Rubinisphaera italica: one gene and its partner. The protein of the gene in region 2 interacts with the protein of the main gene of each other region in a pairwise test. Links are inferred from orthologs where the notes say so. Each region holds a gene or a part of one and is shown on either strand. Other genes may lie near its edges.

Region 1 (3,162 bases), 5.4 Mb from region 2 along the record:
ATACGGTTTTCCCCAAGACCACCGCGATTGAAGATAACACAAGCAATTCCCCCCTGATATCTCCCAAGCAAAGGGGCTTCGCCTGCGCACAGGGAAGCCGGCACAGAAGTAGAACTTCCACGCGACAATGGGGTGATAGAATTCTCGAGCTTGAAGCAATGACGCACGTATTGACCGGATAGCAGACCTGATGCAATTCTTGACTGCCAAATGGTAACCTTATTTGAAAAAAATGCAACAGAATGGGAAAAGAAAACACTTTCCCCATTCTGAATTGGCACTTTAGGCATCAAAGATGCTGTATGTTAGCTTTGATGCAACGGCAACAGAAAGCAATTACTTGATTTCTGCAGTTCCGCCGGCAGCTTCAATATCAGCCTTGATTTTTTCAGCATCTTCTTTCGAGACACCTTCTTTGAGGGGCTTTGGAGCTCCTTCAACAGTATCTTTGGCTTCTTTCAAACCGAGTCCGGTAATTGCACGGACAGCCTTGATGACGCCGATTTTCTGATCGCCGAAGCCAGTCAAAATGACATCAAACTCGGTTTTCTCAGCTGCAGCAGCTCCGCCGCCATCATCGCCACCACCTGCTGGAGCAGCCATCATCACACCGCCACCGGCAGGCTCAATGCCGTGGACTTCTTTGAGATAATCAGCCAGTTGTTTGGCTTGCAGCAATGTCAAACCGACAATCTGATCGCCCAGGCCTTTAGTTTCCTCTGAAAATTCTGTTGTTGCTTCGGCTGTCGCCATGACATCCCCCTCGTTTATCAAATAAGTGACAGTATATCCGCTGATCGTACCCTGCTCAGCAATCTTAATCATTTACGCGGCAGGCGTACGCCGCAATTACGCTTTAAACCAGGGCGATTAAGCCTCGGCTTTTTCCTCGACAGCCTTCACGCAGCCTGCCAGCTTGCCGCCAGGCCCCAACAGGGCTCCTGCCAACTGGCCACCAGGGCTGAGAATCAGACCAGCGATTTGTGAAATCAATTCTGCTCGACCCGGGCTTTTGGAAAGTTTCTCGACACCCTTTGTGTCCAGAGGCTGGCCTTCAACGCTGGCCCCTTTCACCTGCAACGGTTCGATTTTTTTTGCCCATTTGGTGACCTCTTTGGACAAGGCAACAATATCTTCGCCGCCCCACACAAGAGTCGATGGCCCCTTCAGGACTTCACCCAGAGCGGCTCCCGCCTCACCGAGCACCTTGCGGGCCAATGAATTCTTGACCGTCAGCAAATGCACATTCTTTTCCTGCATTGCCTGGCGAAAACCGTTATCCGAAATCGCATCCATTCGAGATGAATCCACAACCAAAACATCACGGGTCCCGTCCAGACGAGACTCGATATCCTGCATGACCATCTCTTTGACAAATTTGCTCATCGAAGCACCTTAAACCAACTTCAAATGGACTTGGTCGCAGCGACACAACGCCCGATACGAACCGAAATAATGGATCAACTCAACTAAACAGCAACGGAAATCCCAGGACCCATCGTGCTCGAGAGAGCCACATTACGGACATAAACACCTTTTTGAGCATTCGGCTTCAACGACTGAACGTGCTGAAGAAACGCTTCTATATTCTCTTTCAATTGCTCTTCCGAAAATGACATCTTCCCAACTACGCAATGAACATTGCCGCTGGAATCATTTCGGAACTCAACCTTACCTGCTTTGTACTCTTTCACCGCATTAGCCACATCCTGCGTGACAGTGCCCGCTCGCGGAGATGGCATCAAGCCACGAGGCCCGAGAACTCGCCCGAGTGGACCAACAACTCCCATCATATCCGGAGAGGCAATCGCGACATCAAAGTCGAGCCAGTTCTCTTTGAGAATCTTGTCAGCCAGGTCTTTTTCGCCGACCTCGTCTGCCCCGGCAGCCTTTGCGGCAGCCGCTGCATCACCCTTGGCAAAAACAATCACCCGCTGAGCCTTACCAATACCGTGCGGCAAAACAATTGAACCTCGAACGAGCTGATCAGCCTGCCGGGAATCAATCCCAAGGCGAATCGCAACTTCGACTGTTTGATCAAACTTACAAGGCTTCGTACCTGTTTTCAGTGAAGACTCCATGGTCTTCAATTCTGCGACTGCTTTTTCCAGATTGACCGTGCCAAGCGATTCCGCTTTGGCTCGCAATTCCTGCATGCGTCTTGAACGTTTAGCCATCTCGATAACCTTAATTCCAACAACTCTTAATTCTGTATATTCAGCGAGACCCAAGGTCAGACTAATCAACAATTTCCAGACCCATACTGCGAGCAGTACCCGCAATCATTCGTGATGCCTGCTGCACATCTTTGACGTTCAGGTCATCCAGCTTTGTCTTAGCGATATCTTCAAGCTGCGACTGTGTAACACGACCGACCTTATTTGCCAGAGGATTACCTGACCCCTTGGCAATTTGAGCAGCCTGCTTCAGCAGAACTGCTGCTGGTGGACTCTTAGTGACAAAATCAAAAGAGCGATCATTGTAGACCGAAATCACAACAGGAATTGTCACGCCAGCGAACTCTTTGGTCTTCTCGTTAAACTGCTGAACGAACTGACCAATATTCACCCCATGAGGCCCCAGAGCCGTACCAACCGGCGGAGCCGGAGTGGCCTGACCACCGACGACCTGTACCTTAATCACCTTGACAAGCTGCTTAGCCATATTATCTCACCTTATCGCCAGACACCTGACGGACCCTTAACGGATCATTTTCTTCTCGAAGCCCCTCAACACAACATCTTGCCCGAAGGAACCGGAGCCTAAATCTTCTCAACCTGCCAATGCTCCAACTCAACAGGAGTTGGTCGGCCGAAGATTTCAATCAATACACTAATTTTTCCACTGGCGTCATCAATGGCCTCAATGGAGCCTTCGAAGCTCTCAAAGGTCCCTTCGCCAATCTTGACTGTATCGCCAACACCCAGGTTGATTTTAACCTTAGTGGGCTCTTCCTCCTTAGTCTCTTCCTGCCCAAGCATGCGGACAATTTCCTCTTCCCGCATTGGAATTGGCTTGCCGGCAGAGCCAGTAAAGTCACCAACCCCTCCGGTATCCCGCACCAGATACCAAGAGTCATCATTCAGGATCATCTGAATCATGATATAGCCAGGATAAAGACGCTGCTCTCGGACCCGCTTCTTTCCACTCTTCGTCTCTACG
Region 2 (3,301 bases):
GACGGACATCCGCAGAAAAATCGACTTTCTCTGTCTCAGCAGCAGGTAGAGAGGTATCAAGTAATGAAATCCACAGACAACAGATCATCATCGCAAAGGGGGTTAATCGGGAGGTTCGATGTAAGAACATCTAATCACGACTCCTGGATGAATTGAGAAAATATTTCGGTGGTAAAGCGGAGGAAGAATTCTGGAGCAATGGTGACAATGCGATTGAATCACCACGGGCTTATTGAAACATTATCCCAAACAAACCGCTTAAATCAATGAGAATTGATTCATTTCCATTGAGATCTGTTGTCACTGCCCAGAAGTTGCGACACGATTAGTAGAAATTACGAATAGAACCACGGATGGAGACGGATGCTCACGGATGTCATTTGACCTTCTTGGGCTCATCCAGGGAGTAAGATATATGACCTGTTCTAGGATAGCATCAGAAAGAAAATATCCATCTCCATTCGGAGGCAACTGCTAATCATCAGTGCCTATCCGTGTCCATCCGTGGTTCAAACTCATTCCCTTGTTGATATACAATTTTTGAACCGCAGATAAACGCAGATGTCATTTGAGTCCTGAAATTTCCACACAATGGTTTTGTGAATTCGGTGCTCATAAGATTCAAATCGGAAAGAAAACATTGTTCTCATTATCGATGGCAACTGTTTTTTATCTGCGTCCATCCGCGTGAATCTGCGGTTCAAACCCATTCCCAAGTCGAGCGATCAATACTCGTTTTCACTTTCCTCGGAAGTTTCTTCCAGAGCCTGGAAAGTCGATTTGAATTGCTGACGGATGGTTTTCTCGCGAACTTCCGTCTCGAGTTTTTCAATCGCTTCAGCCAGTGGAATCATGCCGAGATCTTTGGATTCGATACGATCTCGCACCGAGACTGCTCCTTGTTCGGCTTCCTTGGGACCGACGACCAGCATATAAGGAATCAACTCCAGTTGGGCATCGCGGATTTTTGCATTCACTTTGGCAGAACGCATATCAGCGGACGCGCGGAAGCCTTTCGCTTTCAATTGACGAAGCACATCCTGAGCGTAGTCTGCTACCTTATCAGTCACGGGTAACACGCGGATCTGTTCGGGTGCCAGCCAGAGCGGAAACGCTCCTGCGAAGTGTTCAATCAACATGCCGACGAAGCGTTCGAGTGAGCCAAATGGCGCGCGGTGAATCATCACAGGACGATGCTGTTTGTTGTCTGCACCCGTGTATTCGAGCTCAAATCGTTCCGGCAAAGTGTAGTCGAGCTGAACGGTTCCGAGTTGCCATTCGCGTCCGATCGCATCCCGAACCATAAAGTCTGCTTTCGGACCATAAAAAGCTGCTTCTCCTTCACAGATTTCAAATCGCAGTCCAGAATCTTCGAGAACTTTCTGCAGACTCGCTTCGGCCTGGTTCCATGTTTCTACCGAACCGACATATTTGTCGCTATTGGGATCGCGTCCCGAAAGCTGAATCCGATAGTCATCCAAGCCGACGCTCTTCAGCACGTATTGCACGAGTTGCAGTGTTTGACGGAATTCTTCCTCGACCTGCTCGGGAGTGCAGAACAGGTGGGCATCGTCCTGAGTCAAACCACGGACTCGCAGCATCCCGTTCAATTCGCCCGTTTGTTCGTGGCGATAAACCGTTCCAAATTCCGCTAGCCGAACCGGCAAATCACGATAACTTCGCGGCTCCGATTTATACATCATCGCATGATGCGGGCAGTTCATCGGCTTGAGAAGATATCGCTCCTGCTGTTTTTCCCACTTGCGTAACGCAGAGATCTTCTCCTCAGCGGTCGTCGCTTTCTCATAGTCTCCCCGCTCGTATCCCATGATCTCAGCGGCCTGTAAAAGAGCCGCTTCTTTCTCGGAGGCCAACTCCCCTTCTTCAAGCATACGGATGCAATAATCGATAATCCGACCAGCATCGTGTCCGAAGATCGGAGCAAATTGGGAGTCACGATAGTATGGAAAATGTCCGCTGGTTTCATAAAGTTCGACGCGCCCAATGTGCGGTGAATAAACGGGATCGTAACCGCGATCGAGAAGTTCCTTCTTGATGAAATCTTCCAGAATCACGCGAACAGTCGCCCCCTTCGGTAACCAGAGGCACAGGCCTTGTCCCACACTTGGGTCAATCTGGAATAGGCCCAGTTTTTTACCAAGCACGCGATGATCGCGGCGTTTGGCTTCTTCAATCTGCTCCAGATAACTGGCCAGATCCTGCTTGCTGAACCAGGCTGTTCCGTAGAGTCGCTGGAGTGGTTTGCTGTCTTTATCACCCTTCCAGTATGAGCCTGCAATCGAAAGCAACTTGAACGCTTTGATTTTTCCTGCTCGGGGAATATGCGGACCGCGACATAAATCGACGAATTCTCCCTGGCGATAAAAACTGAGCGTTTCGTGATCAGCCAGCCCAGTCTGCAAATGCTCGACCTTGAGTTCCTGATTCATCTCTTCGCACAGTTCAACCGCTTCTCCTCGCGGCAGGTTGAAGCGCTCAAACGGCTCGCCTTCTTTGATAATCTGACTCATCTCGGCTTCGATGCGTGGGAAATCATCCTCACTGATTTTCTGATCGACATCGAAGTCGTAATAGAATCCATGACCAGTTGTCGGGCCGAAGGCGAGTCCGGTTCCGGGGAAGAGCCGCATGACCGCTCGAGCCATGATATGAGCACAGGAATGACGGAGAACGCCGAGAGATTCTGCATCGCGAACGGTCAGTAATCGAAAATCTATTGCATTCGTATCCTCGACAAACTCCGTCAGCGGACGAGCGGCATCGACAATCGAACCATTCACTTCGGCTGCAATCACATCGTTCGCGAGCCGCTCGGAAATGCCCCGTGCAATATCGAGCGAGGTCACATGATCCTCATGCTCTTGAGAAGTTCCATCCGGCAAATTGATCTTGATCATCGGTCGTTATCGTTATTCTTTAAAGTAATCAATAGTAAGGTACGCTATGCCTACCATGAGAAATATGTGGAATCTAAAACAAGATCGCTCATCATACTTTGGTACGCACAGCGTACCCTACTCGGTAGGTTAGCAGAAGTTCGATATACCTGCATCACTCGACAAGCCTCTCCTTCCATCCTTGGCGTCCTGGCGGTTTCATTGATTTGACACAGGCATAAAAAAAGCCGAGACGAGGCTCGGCTTGGGGTCGCAGTTTCTATTGGAAACTATTCGTCACCGTCCTCTTCCGATTCGACCTCACTGGTCGTATCGTTGATGTTCGACGTGATCGACTTATTGACAGTTTCCACATTGTCATTGAGCAGATCATCCATCGGCAC

Evidence for each region.
Region 1: the proteins of thrS (region 2) and rplA interact in binary tests that used the Escherichia coli proteins (3 or more experiments, as listed by UniProt). The link is inferred for Rubinisphaera italica from one-to-one orthologs.

The regions. Positions count from the first base shown.
Region 1 is NZ_SJPG01000001.1:122,105-125,266, reverse strand. The notes cover bases 324-3,162. They hold rplA (50S ribosomal protein L1), read right to left. Parts: upstream 2,178-3,162; coding sequence 1,470-2,177; downstream 324-1,469. Other genes in these bases: nusG (transcription termination/antitermination protein NusG), read right to left, coding at 2,763-3,162; rplK (50S ribosomal protein L11), read right to left, coding at 2,239-2,664; rplJ (50S ribosomal protein L10), read right to left, coding at 871-1,386; rplL (50S ribosomal protein L7/L12), read right to left, coding at 337-753. In the rest of the region: Pan54_RS00525 (hypothetical protein), read right to left, coding at 1-290. UniProt on the Escherichia coli protein: One of the primary rRNA binding proteins, it binds very close to the 3'-end of the 23S rRNA. Forms part of the L1 stalk. It is often not seen in high-resolution crystal structures, but can be seen in cryo_EM and 3D reconstruction models.
Region 2 is NZ_SJPG01000001.1:5,528,176-5,531,476, reverse strand. What follows is about bases 323-3,300. They hold thrS (threonine--tRNA ligase), read right to left. Parts: upstream 2,919-3,300; coding sequence 726-2,918; downstream 323-725. Other genes in these bases: tig (trigger factor), read right to left, coding at 3,188-3,300. Also shown: Pan54_RS21070 (PSD1 and planctomycete cytochrome C domain-containing protein), read right to left, coding at 1-130; more of tig, read right to left, coding at 3,301-3,301. UniProt on the Escherichia coli protein: Catalyzes the attachment of threonine to tRNA(Thr) in a two-step reaction: L-threonine is first activated by ATP to form Thr-AMP and then transferred to the acceptor end of tRNA(Thr). The rate-limiting step is amino acid activation in the presence of tRNA.